DNA from 4 places in the Ornithinibacillus bavariensis genome. Region 2 is predicted to be linked to each of the others. Evidence: predicted binding sites of a transcription regulator. Region 2 holds the regulator's gene; each other region holds the start of a gene.
The links. The regulator Rex, encoded in region 2, represses fermentation and respiration genes when NADH is low (regulators of the CRP and FNR family bind a similar motif). The targets are predictions, from matches to a motif close to TTGTGAAATATTTCACAA.

Region 1 (5,868 bases), on a different contig from region 2:
TGAGAATCACCAATAAATATAACTGGCATATGTTGAACACCTAGAAATTCCAGCTCCTTTACTGCTAAATGTAATGCTGCGTACTCCGCTTCACCATTTGTATTTAACTCCTCAACAAGAGCATTTTTTCGAATGCGATATTGTTTTCCTCCCTGTTCAAAATAAATAGCACATCCTAATCCTGACTTCTTCGTGTTCCCATCGAAACCACCATCAAAAAATACAGTAATATCATGTGGAACAGCTTCTACCTTTGTCACATACTTCTTAAGTTCCTTTATGGTCCATGTTGTATCGTATTGATCATATAAAGTTAATTGCCTTACTCGCCCAGTTTTAACTATGTCTTCCGCTAATAATAAGGCTTTTTCCGGAGTTATTTCTTCTGATTTGAATCCTATCTCTGTGCCCGTTGGAGTTTTATATTTCCATTCGATGAACAGCTTCATCCCTATCCTCCCATCCTATCTATTATCTCTTATCTCTTATTTTCTACCTGACATCCTTTAACCATTCACAATTTTATATGCTAGGTATAAACTATTACACCTACACATTATTACCTTTTAAAAAAAGCCCTAGGAAAAATTCCTAGAGCTTTATGTTAGCGCAATTTATTTACATATTGACGCTTATTATCGATTGTCCCACTTAAACAAATCGCTGCTGGATCCTTCGTTATGTCTAGTTCAATATCTGATCCATCCTTTGGAAGGGTTTCTTCAAATATTACCTCATATTCTTCTACAGACACTTCTTTTCGTCTAGCAAATAGTTGTTGGTGAGCTTCTACAAAAAGGTGCTTCTTAAAGCCAGGCTGTAAGATTCCTGAGAAAAACTCTCCAACTGCTCCAGATCCATAGCTATACATGCCGATTCTAGCTCCGTCTTGTAATTCTTCTTTATTCTCAAGTAGAGATAGTAAGCTTAAATAAAGAGAACCGGTATAAATATTCCCTACATTTCGGTTGTATGTTGTACTAGCTTGATAATTATACAGTAAACGATTTTGAACATCCTCAGAAGCTTCATCTAAAACCGTTCTGAGAGCTTTAAGACCCATTTTTGTATACGGAAGATGGAAGCAGATTGCCTCCATATCACTTAATTGAAGTCCTGCTTTTTCCTTATATGCTTCCCATACCTTATTAAAGAATAAAATATATTGTTCATTGGAAAACTTTCCATCTACAAAAGCCATGTCCGAATATATTGGACGCCAAAAATCCATGATATCATTTGTCAGATAAACATTATGCTCTTCTAATTCCATGATTCTTGGATTCGCGCTAATAATCATTGCCACTGCACCGGCGCCTTGCGTAGACTCTCCAGAAGTTTTTAGACCATATCTTGCAATATCAGAACCTAATACAAGCACTTTACTATCAGGATTAAGAGCGATATGTCCTTTTGCCATTTGAATTCCAGCAGTAGCTCCATAGCAAGCTTGTTTTACTTCAATTGCTCTTGCATGAGGATTTAATCCCAAAAGCTGATGCACATAAACAGCACCCGATTTAGAGTGATCGATACCAGATTCAGAACCAAATATGACAAAGTCAATCTTTTCTCTGTCCTCATCATCGATAATTTCTAATGCTGCATTTGCTGCTAAAGAAACCGAATCCTGTGTAACAGGGGCAACAGCCATTTGACTTTGTCCAATACCTATAGTAAATTTCTCTGGTTCTACGTTTCTTGCAACAGCTAGCTTATTCATATCCACATAAATATGTGGGGCATAAAATCCTATTTTATCAATACCAATTTTCATGTTGACTTCCCCTCCTGACCAATTCCCTTTCATTATATCCATTTGTGAAAAAACACACAAATGATTTATAGATTATATATCAAAATGAAAATTCATCGAAACGAAAAAAGTAAGCCCGTCCAGAATTATTGGACAGGCAGATAACCATTACCCATTATCACGCTTCCGTTTGTTTTTCTTTCCATTAACATTTAAAAACTCCGTATCACTTGCTATCTCGACATCTTGTTTGTCGTTTTTCTTAGGTTCTGTATTATATTTAATTCCATGGTTCTTTTGTTTACCTGTATCACGATTTTGATTCTTATTCTGTTCAGACATAATAATCTCCTCCTTGAACTTCATATCAAGGATTATTATATCCAGAGATTCATTTCTTATTTTTTTGTAAATTGATACTCTACTTCGTCTTTCCCCATTACTACTTTCATATCATATTCATCCAAGAACCAAGCATCCTTTTCATTAAAGTAAAAAGTAATTCCTTCTATTTGTTGATTTACACCGATTTCTCCATCAAGGCCTACAGATATTCCTAAAAAATAATTTGGATGCTCTGTTTGAATCCCACCATATATCTTCAAGAAAAATTGAACATAGTCCCCTTTTTCCAAACCCATCTCATCCATATACCACTTCGCTGCCTCTTCTGTAATTTGTAAACTCATCGGTACACCCCACTCATTAATTTTCACTATCTATTCTATTATAGATTAACTCAAAAAGCAGACTATATGACCTCACATTTCTTAAAAATTCCTGTCATATTTGATACATAAGAAAAAGGAGGACCCCCCTCCTACCTCAACCTTTATTAAAATTTGGGCTTAATTGACTCCATACATCAAAGATATTGCCATCTAAATCATAAAACACAAAGTTGTAGCCAGGATGTCCACGGTCTTCGATTTCTCCTAATATTACTTCTTTTGTTTGAAGAAAGGCATGAAATTCTTCTAATTGTTTCAATCCATCTACTTCAAACGTTAAAGAAAAGTGTATTCTCCCATTGGCATCCTTAAATCCTATATGTTCCGTTGGCATCGCCTTGACCAAGAAAAAGCTTTGATTAGCAAAATCTAAAATTGCTTTCATTTCATCCCGGTAATTTTCTATCGCTCCGAGTATTTCCTGATACCACAAGGACGCCTTTTCTGGATCTTTAACAGGCAAATAAGTTGTTCCAACACGTTTAATATAATTAACCACTCAACATCTCCCTTTCTAGAATTATCTATAACATCTTATAATCGTATAACCATTACTCTATTTAATAATTGCTTCGATATTATCCTTTGGATAAATCTCTCCATCTGTCGCTCCATTAGCTTCTGTAAAAACCATCATAATTCCATCAACATGGGTTGTTGTATTTGCTTATTGTAACCTCCAAAAAATGATACTAGACAAGCACCTTCTCATAACAAACACATTCATGAACGCGGTTAAACTTTTTCATTATCTGTTCTTTATTCTCACCCACATAATGTGCAAATGTTACGACTGGAAATAGCTCGGGAACCGTGTATTTTATATGTCCACTTAGCTCTTCATTTCCCTCCAAATATACATGCAAATAAGAATCAACCTTATTAAATCCGCTCTTCTTATACCAAGCGTTGACCCAATCATCATCTCGTGTCCATGCTTCCAAGCGGTTAAGCTGCTTTTCTTTTGCAATTTCTTCCCCTTTCTTTAGAAGCTCTGAAGCAATGCCTTTACGACGATAATCGGGATGCACAGCAATATGCCATATCATACCACCAAGACCCGATCCTCTTGAACAAATTGTGCGCTCTTCCTTCTCATACTCTATATCTAATAATCCAACGATTTGATTATCCTCTACTGCAACAAGTTCAATTGCGGAATGATCATACGCTTCCTTTTGTTTCAAAACATTATCAAAATATGCAGTATCTAAAAATGCCAATACTCTGCAGCGCACCCATCCCTTTTCATCATCTGGTTGATATGTCCTTATCTGCATAATTACTGTCCCCTTTATTTCGTATAATTTCAAAATACGTAAACTACTTCCATATGCGTTGAACATCGATTAAACTAAAATTTTTAAAAACAAGCTTATAAATATCTGGCATCTCTAGCGTTCTCCAAAACTGATATCCATACGTTTTGTCAAAATAGCTCATCATTAGTACCATAATATTGCCATGAGTACCTATTACAATGTTTTTTCTCTCATTTTCGGCAAGTATGTTTTTTAATGCTTTACATCCTCTTTTTTGAGCGTCTCGATTGGATTCGCCACCCGGAAAGGAGAAGGAATCATCGTGCCAAACCCTTTCGATAGCTGCTTGAAAGTCTTCCACAGGATCTACCGATAGTCTTCGTTCCTTAAAATTATCTTCCAATATAATATGTTTACTAATATGCTGAGCAATTCCATGAACTGTTTGAATTGCTCGCTTATAGGGACTTGAATATACAAGGTCAATATCTTTTTCTCTTAGAAGTTCTGTTATGTGCTTTGCATCTTTTAATCCCTTAGCGGACAGTGGTCTACCCAGTTCGTCGGGGGTATATATGGAATGAGCATGTCTTACGAAATAAATAGTGGTCATCATTTCGTCCCCTTACCTATGTTATATGGAAAATTTTAGCATAATTCAGATTACTAGAAAACAAATCTTTTTTATTTAGCTTTACTCTAGCTTAAATAAGAATTTAATAGAGACTACTAGCAGCTCTTCATTACATTAACCTATTAATACTCTGGACTTGGAATTCCCCTTCAATCGAATTTTCCTATTCACTCTTTAACCTTTTAAATTCAGTATTATCTAGCATGAACATATTTCACAATATCGTAACGAGCAGGACAAAAGTAATCTCTCTTCCCGTGCTAAACTAAGAATAAAGAAAGCGAAGGTAATCACAAGAGAAAGGAGATGTTTACGATGCTGTCTGGTCTCATGTTAGGATCTCGTAACAGTACACATCAGAAAATTTCTACTGAATTAAGAGATCTTTTAACCTCAATAGGTACAATAAGAAAAATATATAAAGGTAACTATCTTTTCCATGAAGGTTTAGGTGCCAACGAGATTTATATGGTTAATTCTGGACTTGTTCAAGTCTCAAAGTTAACTACCGATGGAAAAGAGTTAATCCTCCGAATATGTAGCCACGATGATTTAGTTGGCGAACTTTCCTTATTTAGTGATGATCCTAACTATTTATTAAGTGCAAAAGTACTCTCTCCTGGTGAGGTCTTTGTCATTAATAAAGATGAGCTTGAAGAAAGTCTACTTTCAAATCCAGTGTTAACCTTTGAATATATGAGGTGGACCAGTATCCATATGCGTAAGTCCCATTCAAAGATAAGAGATTTACTACTAAACGGAAAAAAAGGTGCACTATATTCAACCTTAATCCGTTTAGCAAATAGCTATGGTCTTGAACAGGATGAAGGCACATTGATTGATGTAGCCCTTACTAATCAGGAATTAGCTAATTTCTGTGCAGCTACCCGGGAAAGCGTTAATCGTATGCTTGTCGATTTAAGAAAGTTAGATGTTATTTCTATTGATAAAACGGGTAAAATTTTAGTTAGAGACATCGATTATCTTAAAAGTGAAATCGGCTGTGAAGGATGTCCTATAGAGATCTGTAACATTAACTAAATAGTAAAATACAGGAATTGTAAAAGTAAAACTAGTAATCGTTAACTATTATTCTTTCCAATACTATAGATGCCAGGTATCCACGTAATCTATCAATTATCCCGTGTCACCTGGCGTCTATTTTATTGGTGTACTCCCCAACTCTATCAACAAATAAATTCTGAATAAAAAAATCAGTACTTCAACAGTTTAAAAACAAAGGTATCGATCCGAGTGTCTTCTGCTCTGCCAATTATTGATACACTTAAAACTTCCTAGTCGCATCTTCAACTATATCGAAGACTTCTCGGCGCTCAATTGGATCCCCACCAGTAAATACAAGCATTTGATTACCCATCTCATAAATATCAATTTGTAGAGCTTTCTATCACAGTAGGTGTGATATTTTTCACAAGGAATAGCCATAGATTGTCAAAAAACGTTTAGAAAATGTCCATCAAATTT
Region 2 (5,868 bases):
CTAGTTCCTGGAGGGCTTCGAAAACAATATTATACGGATAATAATGAGGATGCGCTTGTAATGTGGGTGAATTTAACATGAAGGATACATATATACTTGGAATTGAAACTAGCTGTGATGAGACAGCAGTAGCTATTGTAAAAAATGGTAGGGAAATTATTTCAAATGTTGTGGCATCCCAAATCGAAAGTCATAAGCGATTTGGTGGAGTTGTTCCAGAAATAGCCTCTAGACATCATGTGGAGCAGATTACACTTGTTCTAGAAGAGGCCTTTCAAGAATCAGACTTGAGCTTTAATGATATAGATGCGATTGCAGTTACGGAAGGACCAGGTTTAGTTGGAGCATTGCTTATCGGTGTAAATGCAGCAAAAGCCCTAGCATTTGCAAATAATAAACCGCTTGTTGGGGTCCACCATATTGCAGGACATATTTATGCCAATCGATTGATGGAAGAGTTTCAATTTCCACTTTTAGCTTTAATTGTTTCAGGTGGACATACAGAGTTAGTCCTAATGAAGGAACATGGCAGTTATGAAGTAATTGGTGAGACAAGAGATGATGCAGCTGGTGAAGCATATGATAAAGTGGCAAGGATGCTTAATCTACCGTACCCAGGTGGTCCACATATAGACCGTTTAGCAAGAGAGGGAGAAATCTCTATTGATTTTCCTCGTGCTTGGCTAGAAGAGGATAGCTATGATTTTAGCTTTAGTGGGTTGAAATCCGCGGTTATCAACAAAATCCATAATGCCAATCAGAAGGGGATTACATTAAAACCAGAGGATATCGCTGCAAGTTTTCAAGCAAGTGTTATTGATGTACTAGTCACAAAAACCGTGAAAGCAGCTAAACAATATCAAGTAAAGCAAGTTATAGTGGCCGGAGGGGTAGCTGCGAATAGGGGATTACGTGCTGAATTAGAGGCGAGGTTCTCTGAAACTGGAATACCTTTATTAATTCCTCCATTAAAGCTATGCACCGATAATGCAGCAATGATTGCTGCTGCAGGTACTATAGATTTTGAAAAGGGAAAACGAGCAGGTTTAGATTTAAATGCGAATCCATCGTTACTATTAAAATAAAAAATATCCACAGCTATTGTGGATGTTTTTTTATATACTTTGGTAAAATAGATTTTTACCTGTTGACAACAGTAGTGGATAACTCTTGTTTGATTTGTGGATAATGTGCATAACTTTGTTGATAATTGATAATAAAAGAGTTTATAAGGAACATGGATTGTGGATAAGGTCATCATTTCATTCGGAGCAGTTTGCATCTACAATCCTTCATACATAATATCTATTCATTCCCTTAACCTATATAAAAAAATGCCATCATTGTGATGGCATTTTAGTCTGATTATCTATTTTAAAAGCTATTTGTCTTTATTCTTCCTGTAAAGCTGTCCATTCTTCCATTAGCTTTTCAATTTCTTGTTTTACCTGATTCGTCTTATTGGTATATTCCAAAGCCTTCTCGTGGTTTTCATAGACTTCTGGCTCGGTCATTTTTTCCTCAAGCTGTACTAATTCTTCTTCCAATTTTTCAATCGTTTCTTCTAAATTGGCGATTTGTCTTTCACGCTTCCGTTGCTCGCTTTGAAGCTTTTTCTCTTCTTTAAAGCTTAACCGTTTTTCATTTGGTTTCTTGTCATGCTTATCTTCATTTTGTAAACGCTCAAGCTCGGCCTCTTCTTCCTTCTTTTCTAAATAATAATCATAATCACCAAGATAAACCGTAGCACCACCTTGTTTCATTTCAACCACTTTATCAGCTATTTTGTTTATAAAATAACGGTCGTGGGATACAAAAATGATGGTACCTGGAAAATCAATTAATGCTGCCTCTAAGACTTCTTTACTATCTATATCTAAATGGTTTGTTGGCTCGTCCAGAATTAATAAATTTGCTTTTTGCATTCGAAGCTTAGCAAGTGCTAGGCGGGCTTTCTCACCACCACTTAGAGATTGTACTGGCTTTAAGACATCATCACCAGAGAATAAGAAGTTTCCTAGTACGGTTCGAATATCCTTTTCATTCACTGTTGGATACTCATCCCAAAGCTCATTTAGGACTGTTTTATGTGAGCTAAGATTTGCTTGTTCTTGGTCATAATAACCGATTTGAACGTTCGTACCAAGCTGAATTGCTCCACTAGATGGATTTAACTTTCCTAAAATGTTTTTTAGTAACGTTGTTTTACCAACTCCATTTGGACCAACAAGTGCTATACTTTCCCCACGTGTTATGTGAAAGGAGACATGCTCAAATAGTGGCTCTGCCTCATTTTCATAACGAAAAGCAAGATCTTGTATTTTCAGTACATCATTTCCACTCCGTTTCGTAATTTCAAAGGTGATGGAAGCAGATGACTCGTCACCAAGTGGTCTGTCTATTCGATCCATTTTTTCGAGCTGTTTTCGCCTGCTTTGCGCTCGTTTTGTTGTCGAGGCTCTTACAATATTTCGTTGTACAAACTCTTCTAGCTTTTTTATTTCGGTCTGTTGCTTTTCAAATTCTTTCATTTCTTGCTCAAAGTTCAAAGCCTTTTGCCTAAGAAAATCACTATATGACCCATGATACTTTTTCGTGCGATGGCGGGATATTTCATACACAATAGATACCGTCTTGTCTAAAAAGTAGCGGTCATGGGATACGATGACAACCGCACCAGGATAGCCAACTAAGTATTTTTCTAACCATGTCAATGTTTCAATATCTAAATGGTTTGTTGGCTCATCTAGGATTAACAGATTAGGCTTCTTTAATAAAAGCTTCCCTAATGCAAGACGCGTTTTTTGACCACCACTTAATTCATTGATTGGTGTTTGGTCATCATAGTCTAGAAAACTAAGTCCAGCTAAAACGGCTTTTATTTCAGATTGATATGCATAACCACCATTTGATTCGAATTCGTGCTGTAGGCGATCATACTCGGATAATAACTTGGAAGATTCATCCGCATCTAGCTGACCTAGGTTCGCCATTTTACCTTCCATTTCACGAAGTTTATTTTCCTGCTGAATTAATTCTTGAAAGACTTCAAGCATTTCATTCCATATGGTATTACCTGACTCTAAGCCAGTATGCTGGGATAAGTAGCCAATCGTTAAGTCCTTCGGTTTTATAAGTTCACCAGTATCATAAGTCATTTCATTTGCCATAATTTTTAATAGGGTTGACTTACCAGCACCATTACGGCCAACGATTGCAATACGGTCTTTATCTTTTATCTCTAGTTTTATATTAGCTAATATTTCCTCGGCACCGAATGATTTGGAAATATCATTTAATTGCATAATTATCATAATGTCACCTCTAGTACTATCAGTTTATCTTACAAAGTACGATTTCGGCAATATACACATAAGCAAAATTGTGAAAACACTCACACTACCTTATAAAAATTTGTTAAAATAGAAATGGATATAGTAAATAATGTTATTAGAGATTAGATTGGATGACTAGGGATACATTAATTAAGGAGGAATAAGCTTGGATCAAAATAAAATACCACAAGCTACAGCAAAGCGACTTCCACTATATTATCGCTTTTTAAATAATTTACAAATGCAAGGAAAAACACGTGTGTCTTCGAAAGAATTAAGTGATGCTGTGAAAGTAGATTCAGCTACGATTCGCAGGGATTTTTCTTATTTCGGTGCGCTCGGAAAAAAAGGTTATGGATATAATGTGGAGTACTTGCTAGGTTTTTTCCGTAAAACATTGGATCAGGATGAGATTACTGATGTAGCCTTAATTGGTGTAGGGAATTTAGGTACGGCATTTCTTCATTATAACTTTATGAAAAATAATAATACGAAAATAAAAATTGCTTTTGATGCCGATGACAATAAGGTAGGACAAACTATTGGTGGTGTACCTATCTACCATATTAATGAGCTAGAAGAGAGACTAGATGATGTGAAGGTAGCTATCTTGACTATTCCAGCTATGGAAGCGGATCGTGTGACAGAGAGGTTAGTGGCTCAGGGGATAAAGGGGATTCTTAATTTTACTCCTGCAAGGATTACAGTACCAGATGATATTCGGGTTCACCATATTGATTTAGCTGTAGAGCTTCAAGCATTAGTCTATTTTTTAAAGCATTACCCGCTAGAAAAAACAGAACTATATAGTGAGTAAAAAGGAGTAGCATGTTGCTACCCCTTTTTTATTTTCTTTAATTTATAGTGTAATCGTAAATAACGAATGCCTGTCACAATATCTAGTGTAGCAATAACTGCTAAGAAGATGGTAAGAAAGTTCCATACCGTCTCATCCGCATATCGAACGGCAAAGTATATAAACACAATGGCCATAGCAAAATAGATGAGTGCCATTGTCCTGGCAGTAAATCGCATATTTTATATACCTCCAATTAAAATCATCTGAATACTATCTACCTGCTTTTGTAATCTCTCTAAGTCCTCAGGGGAAAAAGTAAATTGTACGATGACGGAAATGGTATTTAACGTCATATGGACAATTATTGGTACGATGATTGATTTTGTTTTTATATATAAGAATGCAAAGACAAATCCCATGGATGCATAAATGAGAAGATGCTCTGGTTCCCCATGGATAATCCCGAATATAAAGGCTGACAAAAGAGCAGCAATAAAGAAATTGGTCCGTTCATAGAGAGATCCGAAAATAATCTTACGGAAGATAACTTCTTCTAGAATCGGCGCAATTATTGCTGGAATAACCGCAAACAATGGGACAGCTCTTGTTATGTCCATAATGTTTTGGGTATTTTCTGAACCAAGCTCAATACCTAGTATATTGGTCTCTATTACTCCTGCGATAGCTTGTGCAAAGTAAGCCATAAAAACACCCAGGATGGCCCATAAGGCTATATTTTCAGTACTAGGGCGACTACGAGTTTGCTTTAATTCCATATCCGGCTTCATTAAAGTCAATATAACAATTAACCCGATTACAAAACTAGCTATCATCGTGTAATAGACGGATACCATTAATGCATGATTCGAAAAAAATTGTTTTAGGATTGGTATATAAATACCACCTGAAAGTTGCACAATGATGTAGGTTAGTATGACCAACCAGTACCTTTTTGGCAATGAAAACAGCTCCTTAAAGTCTACATAGGTTGTTATCAGTATCGTACATAATGCGAAATGTTCCTGTGTATTGTATCATATTCATCGTCTATATAATAATAGAATAAACCTGTACAAGAAAAATTAAAAAATTTCGTTGCATGGTGCTTGCAAAACCAAACAAAATTATTTATTATATTAATTGGAATTAGCACTCAACAGTTATGAGTGCTAACAATCATTTTATAAAAACACTTTAAAAGAATTAAGGAGGTTGTCTACATGATTAAACCACTAGGAGATCGTGTTGTAATCGAGCTTGTTGAGCAAGAAGAGAAGACTGCAAGCGGTATTGTGCTTCCAGACTCTGCAAAGGAAAAGCCACAAGAAGGACGCATTGTCGCAGTAGGTTCTGGCCGCGTCACAGAAAGTGGAGAAAGAGTTCAACTTGAGGTTTCAGAGGGAGATCGTATCATCTTCTCTAAATTTGCTGGAACTGAAGTGAAGTACGATGGAAAAGAATACTTAATTCTACGTGAAAGCGATATTTTAGCTGTTGTTCAATAACAATTAGAATGAAAGCATTAATAATAACAATTATTTCTAAGGAGGGCATTATATATGGCTAAAGAAATTAAGTTTAGTGAAGACGCACGCAGCGCAATGCTTCGTGGTGTGGATACATTAGCTAATGCTGTAAAAGTAACTTTAGGACCTAAAGGTCGTAACGTTGTTCTAGATAAGAAATTTGGTTCACCTCTAATTACGAACGATGGTGTAACCATTGCAAAAGAAA
Region 3 (5,868 bases), on a different contig from region 2:
CCGCAATCTCTTGATTGGAGCTACCCCGTGCTACATCCCAAGCTTGACTGGCATACGTATTGAATAACCCATATTGGTAGCTAGGGCTGAAATATGGATCGTTTGGTGTCCATGTGGCGTGAAGTAAGTAATTAGGCTCTGCATACTCAACATTGGGATTGTTATTCAATGCCTTGACCACAGCATCAACATTCCCAACCTCAAGCACTAAGAACGGAGATTTAACAATATCCAGATCTGCTTTTACCTTTGCATTTACATTTTTAATCACATTTTCTTGCGATTGAACGGCAACCTTATCCTTGAATTTAACAATAACCTCACCTTTAACAAACTCTTCTTTTTCTACCGCTGGATTCGGATTGACATTAATGGAGAGTTTTTCTAACTTCCCATCATCTGCTTGAGCACTGCCCACAATTGGAAATAACAGCACTAGTGTTGCAAAAATTAACACACCTAACCAAGACTTCTTCATTAAGCTCCTCCTCTCATTCTTACAGTTTTCATTATATTCGGAAAATTAAAGGTTGAAAATAAGCAAAGGAGCCTAAAAAAGTTGGGAAATGTGAGTAGACATATTGTGAAAGATTCAGGAAAAATTTCCTACAGAAATCGAATTGCGTTGAATATATATAGGAATAGAAAAAAAGTTAATTTCTCTTCCAATGTTGACTATACTGTATATACAATTATTATTGGTGGTGAAATGAAGAATAATATGGAATACACCAAAACCTTTATCCGTCTATTAGATACAAATATATATTGTGAATACGTAATTCAGGATAAGCCTCCAATCATATTAATTCATGGCTTTGTTGCATCATCCTATACCTTCCATCGCTTAAAACCATTACTAGCTAATAATTTTTCGGTAATTGCTATAGACTTACCTGGTTTTGGAAAAAGTGAAAAATCAACATCCTTTATTTATTCGTTTAATAATTACGCTCATCTAGTTTTAGAGTGCTTGCACTACTTCTCTATAAAAGAAGCGTACATAGCCGGTCATTCAATGGGTGGGCAAATTGCACTGTATACTGCTAAAAGAGCTCCGAATAGGGTCAAGAGGTTAATACTTTTTAGTAGTTCAGGCTATCTACCAAGAGCTAGATCGTTACTTATTTATATTTCATATCTACCCTTTTTCCATTTACTTGCTAAGCAGAAAATCGGACCTCAAACGGTTATACAAAACTTAAAGAATGTTTTTTATGATCATTCACTTATAACTAATGATCAAATTGAGGAATATGGAAGGCCGCTTCAAGACAAAAATTTTTCGAAAGCACTAGTCAGACTATTACGCCATCGTGAAGGTGATTTACGAAGTGAAGAGCTGCAAAAGATTCATACCCCCACCCTCTTGCTTTGGGGCGAGGAAGACAGGGTTGTCCCCTTAACAATAGGAAAAAAATTAGTAAAGGACCTGCCAAACGCAAGGTTAATTTCATATGAACGAGCAGGTCATCTTATTACAGAAGAAAAACCACTGGAACTTTATCATCAAATACGCTTATTCACTTCCGATAAATAAGTTAAAATTTATTTTGTCTCGTTAAGTGTTACATAAGAAGCCCAGTACTTTTTGTGGTGTTTAGCATAATCTGTTAATAAAAATTAGCCATACTGGGGTGAACTATATGGGTGCAAGAAGGAATAGATTACCGGGACGCTTCGATATTGATATGACCCCTTTACATGACTTTATGAGGCAAATGGATTCCTTTTTCAACCAATCCTTTAAGCAAATGAATGAGCAATTTCAGTTAAAGCCATTCTGGGTAGATATGTATGAAAAGGATTCACACTTTGTTGTCAAAGCAGAGCTAGGAGATTATACGAAGGAACAGATTCAAATCGAAGCTTCAGGTAATCAGCTTCGTATTCGAGTAGATGATAATCGGATAATAAAAGAAGAAGATACGAAACAACAAACTCTATTTAGTAGACAAAGCTTCCATCGCAAGGAGCAAGTTGTTAACCTACCATTTGATATACCGCAAAACAAAATAAAAGCTTCATTCAAAAATCAAATCTTAACGATTACTATTCCTAAACCTGAAAGCATGAAAAGAAGATTAATAGAAATCGATGATTCCTAAAGAAAATCTAGTAAGGATTTGACCACCCTAGTCGAATCCTCTTTTCTTTTTTGTATTTATTAACAACTTCACCCACCCTGCAAAACTTATAGCTTTCAATATATTAAAAGGAGTGAAGCAATTGACTGTTATACGTACTGATAAATGGCTTGAAAAGGCATATCAAAAGCCCGATGAAATTTTTAAAAAGTTATCCAGTTATTTTGATAATGCTGACGAAAAGGATGTTGCAATGTATTTAACACAGCATGGGATGTATTACAAACCAGTGCGTAATGGAGAAGCGTTGGTTGAATCATTACGAAAAAAGAATGTCTGGGGCATTGTTCAACAAGAAGAAGAAAAATTGTCGAAACTGTGGAAAGGTAATAATATACCGATTTTCATCTTTCCTTCTAATACCTATAACCGTCAAATAATGGAACAATACAATGGAAGATCTGGACTTTCTTTCCGTGATAAGTTATTTCTCTTTATTTCAGATATAAACAGCGAAGATGAAATAAGAGCACTCTTTACCCATGAATATAATCATTGTTGCCGCCTTGCTCATAACCCTAAAGATGAGAAGGACTATTCCCTATTAGATGTGATTGTATTAGAGGGCATGGCTGAACAAGCAGTTAATGAAAGATATGGCAAAGAGCTCCAAGCCCCATGGACGCAATATTACACACAGGAGGAAGCAGAAAAAATTTGGAAATCTATTGTGCAACCAAATGCTGACTTGCCAAAATCATCTCGTCGAGTTACTGAAATTCTTTATGGTAAAAAGTTATTTCCTCATATGGCAGGATATTGTGTAGGTTACTATTTAGTTAATCGTTATTGCCAGCAGACTGGTAAGGAAAGCAAAGATTTATTATCGATACCCTCAGAAAAAATTGCTTTTATAGAAAAATAGGCAAATATACAGATTTACTTGTACCTAGGTGTATAACCCAAACACAATTATTTCTAGGTTCATATAGTATTAACAAACACTGATAATAAAAGTGTTTACCCGAGAAGAGCCAGACTAATTTTATATTGCTCTTCAAATTCTGAATAAATGTTAGGAGGGATTTTAGTATGTCATTTGGATACGGCTGTGGTTATGGCGGATACGGCTTCGGAGCTGGCTACGGATATGGCGGAGGATTTGCTTTGATTGTCGTGTTATTTATCCTTCTAATCATCGTAGGTGCTGCTTGGCTGTAATGTGAAACCATTACTCTTTTTCCACCTAAACTATCAACATGGCGGGGAAAAACTTCCCCGTCCTAGGTAGTTAAATTTCTGTACATTCAACCAACAAATGGATTAGATTTGTTACACCAGAAAATTCCCTAGAGGTGGGCTATAAATCGTTTATCCTAAAGGACATTTCATATCATATGTGAAATGTCCTTTTGAATTTCAATTGTACAAGAATTCTGCCCTGTTTCCACAAAAAATACATATTTTCTTGAACAATTTGTGAAGTATTTCTCAAACTATTGTACATTTTATCACATCGTAATAAGATATGATAACGGTACTTTGTGCCATAAAACTAAGTTCAAGTGAACTGTTGTCAATTTCATTATAGTTCAATCATTCTTTGAGAGGAGCGTAATCATGCGATTCAAATGGATAGTTTTTTCATCGTTGTTACTACTTACCACCATTTTAGCTGGCTGTGAGCCCTTGCTAGTATTAAATCCAAAAGGACCACAAGCTGAAACAACTGCATCCGTTATATGGATTTCTATTATTACTATGGCGTTCATTGTTATTATCGTCATAACATTATTAATCATCATGCTGGTCAAATATCGTGCAAGTAAGCAGCCAGATGATTATGAACCACCACATATAAAAGGAAATCCAATATTGGAAGCAATTATTGTAATTGTTCCAGTGTTAATTGTTACATTTTTATCAATAATGTCTGTTAAGTCCACTTATGAGGTAGAATCTGTTCCAGATGGGTATGAGGATCAAGATCCATTGATTATTTATGCTTCATCTTCTAACTGGAAATGGCATTTTAGTTATCCGGAACAGGATGTCGAGACAGTTAATTATGTCTTTTTCCCTACCAATCGTCCTGTTGAATTTCGTTTATACTCTTATGGGCCAATAACAAGCTTCTGGATACCTCAGCTTGCAGGTCAAAAGTATGCAATGGCTGATATGATAACTAAAATAAATCTCGTAGCAGAATCTCCAGGCGATTACATGGGAAGAAATGCAAATTTCAGTGGTAAAGGATTTGCTGAAAATATATTTACTGCTACTGCACTATCACCAGATGAATTTGATAAATGGGTGGGAGAGATTCATTCTACCGCAGAACCGCTTACGGAAGATGAATTCAATAAATTATTAGAACCTGGACATTTAGGAAAAATGACATTTACAGGAACTCATTTATCATTTGCGCCAGCTCCTGAAGGTGAAAATGCTGGTCATCATCACCATATGGAGTCAGATCAAGATCATAGTATGGAATCAGATCAGGATCATAGCGAGCATTCATCTCATTAAGACTATTCGTTCGCTATCCAATTAAGAAACTATAATTCTAAGAATCAATTATCTTAGAGAGGAGTAAAAAAGATGGAATTCTTTGAACGGTTTGCTATTCCAAATGCTAGTCCTTTAATCTATGCATCAATGGTAGCGATTGGTCTAACGGTTGTTGCCATCGTAATAGGACTTACCTATTTTAAAAAATGGGGTTATCTTTGGAAAGAATGGCTAACCACAGTTGATCATAAACGTATTGGAATTATGTATATCATATCTGCACTATTAATGTTATTCCGAGGTGGAGTAGATGCTGTCATGATGCGTCTACAGACAGCTGTACCGGATAATAGCTTTTTAGATGCACAGCACTATAATGAGGTATTTACTACACATGGAGTAGTCATGATCATGTTCATGGCGATGGCTTTTATCATTGGTATGATGAACTTTGTAGTACCACTTCAAATTGGAGCACGTGATGTAGCATTTCCTCGTTTAAATGCGATTAGTTTTTGGTTATATTTTACTGGGGCAATGCTCTTTAATATATCATTTGTTATCGGCGGATCACCTGATGCTGGCTGGACTAATTACTTCCCACTAGCTGGAACCGACTTTAGTGAAACTGTCGGGATTAATTATTATATGTGGGCACTTCAAATATCAGGTATTGGTACTTTGATGACTGGAATTAACTTCATTGTTACCATTATTAAGATGAGAGCACCTGGAATGAAATTAATGAAAATGCCAATGTTTACATGGGCATCCCTTATTACAAATGCTATTATTGTGTTTGCATTCCCAGTGCTTACAATCGCCTTATTAATGGGAACCTTTGACCGTCAATTTGGTACACATTTCTTCGCGTCTACCAATGGCGGAATGGATATGCTTTGGGCAAACCTTTTCTGGGTATGGGGACATCCTGAGGTATATATATTAATTTTACCTGCATTTGGTGTATATAGTGAGGTTATTAGTACCTTCTCTGGAAGAAATCTATATGGCTATAAATCTATGGTTGCATCGATGGTTCTTATATCATTTATGTCCTTCCTAGTATGGGTACACCACTTCTTTACCATGGGACATGGTGCACTTGTAAATGGAATTTTCTCTATTACAACCATGGCTATCGCAGTTCCAACTGGTATTAAAATATTTAACTGGTTACTGACCATGTGGAAAGGAAAAATTCGCTTTACCGTACCAATGCTCTACTCTGTTGGATTTATTCCTTTATTCACCATCGGTGGAGTAA
Region 4 (5,868 bases), on a different contig from region 2:
ACACATCTATGTAACTGGTAATACGGCAATTGATGCATTAAAAACTACTGTAAATGCATCTTATTCCCATCCGATATTAGAGGCACTTGGCGAAAAACGTCTCGTCCTTTTAACAGCACATCGTAGAGAAAATCAGGGAAGTAATATGCAACAAATGTTTCGTGCGATTAAACGGTTAGTGGAAAAACATGAAGATATCCAAGTGGTGTATCCTGTTCATTTAAATCCAGTTGTACAAGAAACTGCGAATGAAATACTCGGGAATAATAAGCAAATACAGCTAATTGAACCACTTGATGTCGTTGACTTCCATAATTTTGCAGCACATTCCTACTTGATTTTAACTGATTCGGGTGGTGTTCAGGAAGAAGCGCCTTCACTTGGTGTACCTGTTCTTGTGCTTCGAGATACAACAGAGCGTCCAGAGGGAATTGAAGCAGGTACCCTAAAGCTAGCAGGAACCGATGAAGATACTATATTTAAATTGGCTGATGAATTATTAACGAATCAAGCTTTACACGATCAAATGGCTAAAGCATCCAATCCTTATGGAGATGGAAAAGCAACTCGACGTATTGCCGATGCGATTTTGAATTATTTCCATACACTCTAAGATATAAAGGCTGATTTCCAGAAAAGTGTTCTGGAAATCAGCCTTTTCATATAAGGGAGTTAAGCAACGTTATGTATGTTTCCCGTCTATACAACAAATACTAGGAGGATAGGAGGGGAAAATATGCGTATTATGCGAAGTGTGTTGTTAATAATGTTGTACATAGCAGTTATGGGGATTAACCCAACGAGCGCAAATCCAGATGAAAAACAACAATCCATCATTATTGAAGTAGAAGGAAATCCGATGGAGCATAAGAAATACCTAGAAAAATATTATCCTTTTATCAATGTAGTTGCCACCTATACAAAATTATTCAAAGGTATAGCCTTACAAGGTTCACCTAAGGATTTAGAAAAAATGGGAACCCTAAGCTTTGTGAAGGCTATCCATTCCGTACAAACATATAATACGCAACAATGGTTTCAACATGAACAAGATGGAGTAAACCCTGAACCTGTAAATTCTATTGATGAACTGTTAAAGGATAATCCAGATATTGTAATACCAGAAGCACTTAATAATACTGAATATACGGGAAAAGGTGTTGTTGTTGGTGTAGTTGATACCGGGGTGGACTATAACCACCAAGACTTAAAGCTGAACTATACAGGTGGTTATGATTTAGTAGATTTAGATGATGATCCAATGGAAACACTTGAGGCAGAAGGCATGCCAACACAGCATGGAAGTCATGTAGCGGGAATTATCGCGGCAAATGGAGCAATGAAGGGAGTTGCACCGAATGCGGAAATTCGTGCTTATCGCGCACTTGGCCCTGGTGGAAGCGGAACCTCCGTTCAGGTTATCGCTGCTATGGAGCAGGCAGTAAAGGATGGGGTAGATGTTATTAATCTTTCCCTTGGTAATTCCGTTAATGGACCTGATTATCCAACTAGTGTAGCAGTGAATCGTGCAAGCGAGCTTGGTGTAGCTGTTGTGATTGCAAATGGAAATAGTGGTCCAGATAATTGGACGGTAGGTGCCCCAGCAACTGCATCAAAAGCCCTTGCTGTAGGAGCTTTTGCTAACGCGCAAACCATCCCAATACTATCTCCTGCCTTTGAGGATAAAAAAATACCGATTAATCCAATGGTGGGATCCGTTCCTTGGAGACTTTCAAAGGATTATGAAATAGCTCTTGGAAATGCAGCAGATTTAGATAGAAAAATAGCTCTCATTCAACGTGGAAAAATTCCCTTCTATGATTTAGCCAAACAAGCAGAAGAAAAAGGCGCGATTGCCGCGATTATATATAACAATGAGGACGACCCATTTCAAGGTGCAATTACGAATGATGAACAACCAGTTAAGATTCCAGTTATCTCACTATCTAAAAAAGATGGTGAATGGCTGAAAAAGTACATGGAGGAAAACAAACATCCATACATTGAAACAATCTATGAAAAAACAGAAGACGGTATTGCAGCCTTTAGCTCCAGAGGACCAGTTACCATTAACTGGGAAATAAAACCGGATATACTCGCACCTGGAACAAATATATTAAGCACTGTCCCAGGAGGTTATTTACCATTACAGGGTACAAGTATGGCAGCACCACATGTATCAGGAGTTATCGCACTGATGAAGGAAGCACATCCTAGCTGGAGCAATCAAAAAATCTTTGGTGCGATTAAAACAACTGCTATTAGGGTAAATGACAGTAAAGGAACCCCATTAGAGCCAATTGTTCAAGGGATGGGAAAAATTAATCCAAAAGACGCGATAAATGCACCGGTCATTATATATAATCCATCAATTGCATTTGGGAAAATTAACGATTACCGAGAAGAACAAACCGTAATGCTCACAATTGAAAACACTTCCAATAAAACAAGAAGTTTTTCCTTTCATGTTCCTAAAAAGGAAAAAGGTCTCCACTGGAATTTACCTCTTTCTTTTACAGTGAAAGCAGGTGAGAAAAGAGACATTCCTGTTAAGCTTGGAATAACCTCTCCACTTCTGGACAAAGGGATACATCAAGGGTGGCTAGAGTTGCAATCAGAAAAGAATTCCTACCACCTTCCTTATTTATTTATAAATGAAACAGCTGATTATCCGAAGGCAGTAGGATTCGAATTTACACTTAAACCTTTTTCAGAGGAAGAATTTATCTACAGACTATATCTTACAGAAGAGACTCAGAATGTAGATGTGGAGCTATATGATCCACAGACCTTAATTTTCGATAGAACCTTATTCCACCTGGAGGATACCAAGATAGGGTTGAATGAAGGGTATGTAGAAAAAAGGAAGCTCGGAAAACCTGGTAATTATTTAGCCGTGATTACTGTTCAATTGGAAGATGGAACGTATGAAAGCTATGAAACAGAATTGGTGATTGAACCTGGTAGTAATTGATAAAATAAGTAGTTAAGGCGTTTTAAATAACCTTTTGGAAACAAACAGAGTACGGAGTATATCCAAGAAAATTCGGCCGAACTTCGCTGGATCACAGCGGAGTCGCCGAACTCATGATGAAAATAGCTGGCCTCTCCTTACATGTGCTTAGCAGTATAATTGCCCCATGCCTCAACATGACTACCCGAATGGCACTGCAAACATAATAGGAGAATCATAATCTAAACAAAAATTAAATATTTCTCCATTCCTAGATTGAATGCTTAACTGAGACACTTTCGTTCACAAAACTGTCACTAACTGGAACTCGTTATTCCTATATAATAAATGTAAGTAATATTCATCACAGGCAATCCTATTTGAAGGTTAATTGACTGGACAAAAATTGGTAGGCGTGAAATATGTCAAAATTCCTTGGATATCAATTGACAAGTTAACGCTTGCTAGGGTAAACTGACTTAGTGTGGAATGATAGGGTTTTCAAGTATAATTTGGTAGTTCTGTCTTGATTTTTTACATACCTTCACATACTTGAAAATTTATTGAAATGTAACCCCAGTAATCTCTTACTAGAGGAGGTTTTCGTATGGGGATTAAACCACAAAAAGCAATTGTGTTAGCAAGTGCGGTTTCTGCTAATTTAGCAGGTGGAACGATTCTAGGAATATTTTCTGGTATCTATCTCGATAAACTAGTTTCCTCAAAACCAATTTTCACAATAATTGGTTTATTACTAGGGCTAGCAGCCGGAATCTATGGAATGGTTGCAACTGTTAAGAAATTTACGGAAGCGGGAGAGTAACAAATGACAACCAATGAAATGATGATGACCCGTCAGCGTAAATGGATGCTCTATCTACTAGCGATATTCGTGCTTGGTGCAGGCTTTACTCCTTATATGCGTATTTTCCTCGGGCTTCTCTTGGGAAGCACCATTAGCTTCTACAATCTATATCTATTACAAAAGAAAACAATTGAATTTACAGAAGCAGTAGCAAAGAAAGAAAAGGCACGAGGAATAGGTACCATTTCAAGATTAGCAGCAGTTGCTTTAGCAGTCATTATTGCCCTTCGTTATGAAGAGTATTTTCAAATGATTGCAGTGATAATTGGATTAATGACTTCTTATATAGTCATTATGATAGACTTTATTCTTTTTAAAAATAAGGATAGTGCTTGAAAGAGGGGTGAATAAGTATGGATCATGGGGCACCGATAGTACATGACGTCTTTGGAATTAGCTGGCTTGATTTCAACTTGTCGAATGTATTTATGATTATTGTAACATCATTAATTGTATTTGTTCTTTCGGTTTTAGGTGCTAGAAAGCTACAAATGAAACCAACTGGTGCTCAAAACGTGATGGAATGGATTCTAGATTTTGTTAAGGGAATCGTAAATGACACGATGGATTGGAAGACTGGTAAGCTATTCTTACCATTAGCACTAACACTATTTTCTTATATTCTAGTTGGTAATATGCTTGGTGTTGTCACAAATGGAGTATATGAAAATAGCACTTGGTGGAAATCACCAACTGCCGATCCAGGTTTAACCCTAACATTAGCAGCTATGGTAATCGTCTTATCTCATTTCTATGGAATCAAACTGCGCGGTGGAAAAGAATATATCAAAGATTATTTTCGTCCACTACCGTTTTTATTTCCAATAAAACTAATTGAAGAGTTTGCAAACACCTTGACACTAGGCTTGCGTCTATTTGGTAACCTATATGCCGGTGAGGTATTACTAGCATTATTAGTAGGCTTAACTTCATCTGGAGTATTAGGATTTATAGGTGGGGCAATTCCATTCTTAGCATGGCAAGGATTCTCTGTATTTATTGGAGGAATCCAAGCATTTATCTTCACAATGCTATCTATGGTTTACATTTCCCATAAGGTAAGTGAGGAACACTAATTCATTAATTAACCAGTTTTAATAGTATTCTGTTAAAACCGGAAAATATTAAAAAATTATTTATATATTATGAGGAGGATTTATATTATGTCAGGAGCATTAGCAGCAGCAATAGCGGTAGGTTTAGCGGCACTTGGTGCAGGTATTGGTAACGGTTTAATCGTTAGTAAAACAGTAGAAGGAATCGCTCGTCAACCTGAGCTTAAAGGTTCACTTCAAACTACAATGTTCATTGGTGTAGGTCTAGTAGAGGCTATGCCTATCATCGCAGTAGTTATCGCATTAATGGTAATGTAATAATTTGATAATTAAACTTGATAATGGCGAAGACTTTCCCATGAAACTTCGCCGTTGTTTTTACTAGAATGATTACGTGAACACTTTTGTTGATTGTTTGAATCAGGTTGAAAGGAGTGAATTCAGTGCAGGCATTCACTATATACTCGTCAGTAGTAATCTGGGGATTCCATGTTGGTGACATGCTCGTTCAGCTATTTTTCTTCGCACTATTACTATTCCTAGTGAAAAAGTTCGCTTGGGGACCAGTAATGAACATGATGAAAAAACGTGAAGAATATGTAGCGAATGAAATTGAAGCTGCAGAAAAGAGCCGTAAAGATGCTGAAAAGGCAGCAAAAGAAGCGGCAGATCAGTTAAAACAAACGAAATTAGAAGCACAAAAAATTATAGAAGATGCTAAAACTGCTGGTGTGAAGCAAGAGCAAGATATTATCGAATCAGCTCGCCAGGAAGCAGATCGTATCAAAAAAGCAGCACAAGAAGAAATTCAAAACGAAAAAGAAAAAGCACTTCAAGCACTTCAAGATCAAGTTGCGTCCTTATCTGTTCTAATTGCAAGTAAGGTAATTGAAAAAGAACTAAGTGCACAAGATCAAGAAAAGTTAATCAATGACTATATTAAAGAGGTAGGAGAAGAGCGATGAGTGAAGCAGTAGTTGCCAAACGTTATGCAG

Region 1: the regulator Rex is predicted to act here: its motif matches at 1,820-1,837, upstream of HNR27_RS06115 (hydroxymethylglutaryl-CoA synthase).
Region 3: the regulator Rex is predicted to act here: its motif matches at 3,565-3,582, upstream of qoxA (cytochrome aa3 quinol oxidase subunit II).
Region 4: the regulator Rex is predicted to act here: its motif matches at 3,367-3,384, upstream of HNR27_RS00950 (AtpZ/AtpI family protein).

What each region holds. Positions count from the first base shown of each region.
Region 1 covers NZ_JBNPWZ010000002.1:433,546-439,413, reverse strand. The annotation lists gene HNR27_RS06120 (reverse transcriptase-like protein) at 1-449, opposite strand, end outside; gene HNR27_RS06115 (hydroxymethylglutaryl-CoA synthase) at 605-1,777, opposite strand; gene HNR27_RS06110 (hypothetical protein) at 1,925-2,098, opposite strand; gene HNR27_RS06105 (HesB/YadR/YfhF family protein) at 2,155-2,445, opposite strand; gene HNR27_RS06100 (VOC family protein) at 2,582-2,986, opposite strand; gene HNR27_RS06095 (GNAT family N-acetyltransferase) at 3,180-3,767, opposite strand; gene HNR27_RS06090 (histidine phosphatase family protein) at 3,811-4,362, opposite strand; gene HNR27_RS06085 (Crp/Fnr family transcriptional regulator) at 4,699-5,424, shown strand; partial or broken gene HNR27_RS06080 (radical SAM/SPASM domain-containing protein) at 5,675-5,788, opposite strand.
Region 2 covers NZ_JBNPWZ010000004.1:3,125-8,992, forward strand. The annotation lists gene rimI (ribosomal protein S18-alanine N-acetyltransferase) at 1-81, shown strand, start outside; gene tsaD (tRNA (adenosine(37)-N6)-threonylcarbamoyltransferase complex transferase subunit TsaD) at 78-1,085, shown strand; gene HNR27_RS08835 (ABC-F family ATP-binding cassette domain-containing protein) at 1,392-3,314, opposite strand; gene HNR27_RS08840 (redox-sensing transcriptional repressor Rex) at 3,502-4,152, shown strand; gene HNR27_RS08845 (YdiK family protein) at 4,170-4,370, opposite strand; gene HNR27_RS08850 (CPBP family intramembrane glutamic endopeptidase) at 4,374-5,093, opposite strand; gene groES (co-chaperone GroES) at 5,337-5,639, shown strand; gene groL (chaperonin GroEL) at 5,694-5,868, shown strand, end outside.
Region 3 covers NZ_JBNPWZ010000002.1:554,225-560,092, reverse strand. The annotation lists gene HNR27_RS06750 (S8 family peptidase) at 1-478, opposite strand, end outside; gene HNR27_RS06745 (alpha/beta fold hydrolase) at 569-1,540, shown strand; gene HNR27_RS06740 (Hsp20/alpha crystallin family protein) at 1,647-2,108, shown strand; gene HNR27_RS06735 (DUF2268 domain-containing putative Zn-dependent protease) at 2,221-3,012, shown strand; gene HNR27_RS06730 (YjcZ family sporulation protein) at 3,180-3,308, shown strand; gene qoxA (cytochrome aa3 quinol oxidase subunit II) at 3,708-4,619, shown strand; gene qoxB (cytochrome aa3 quinol oxidase subunit I) at 4,692-5,868, shown strand, end outside.
Region 4 covers NZ_JBNPWZ010000001.1:205,550-211,417, forward strand. The annotation lists gene wecB (non-hydrolyzing UDP-N-acetylglucosamine 2-epimerase) at 1-613, shown strand, start outside; gene HNR27_RS00945 (S8 family serine peptidase) at 737-2,974, shown strand; gene HNR27_RS00950 (AtpZ/AtpI family protein) at 3,561-3,776, shown strand; gene HNR27_RS00955 (ATP synthase subunit I) at 3,780-4,154, shown strand; gene atpB (F0F1 ATP synthase subunit A) at 4,172-4,894, shown strand; gene atpE (F0F1 ATP synthase subunit C) at 4,982-5,191, shown strand; gene atpF (F0F1 ATP synthase subunit B) at 5,317-5,838, shown strand; gene HNR27_RS00975 (F0F1 ATP synthase subunit delta) at 5,835-5,868, shown strand, end outside.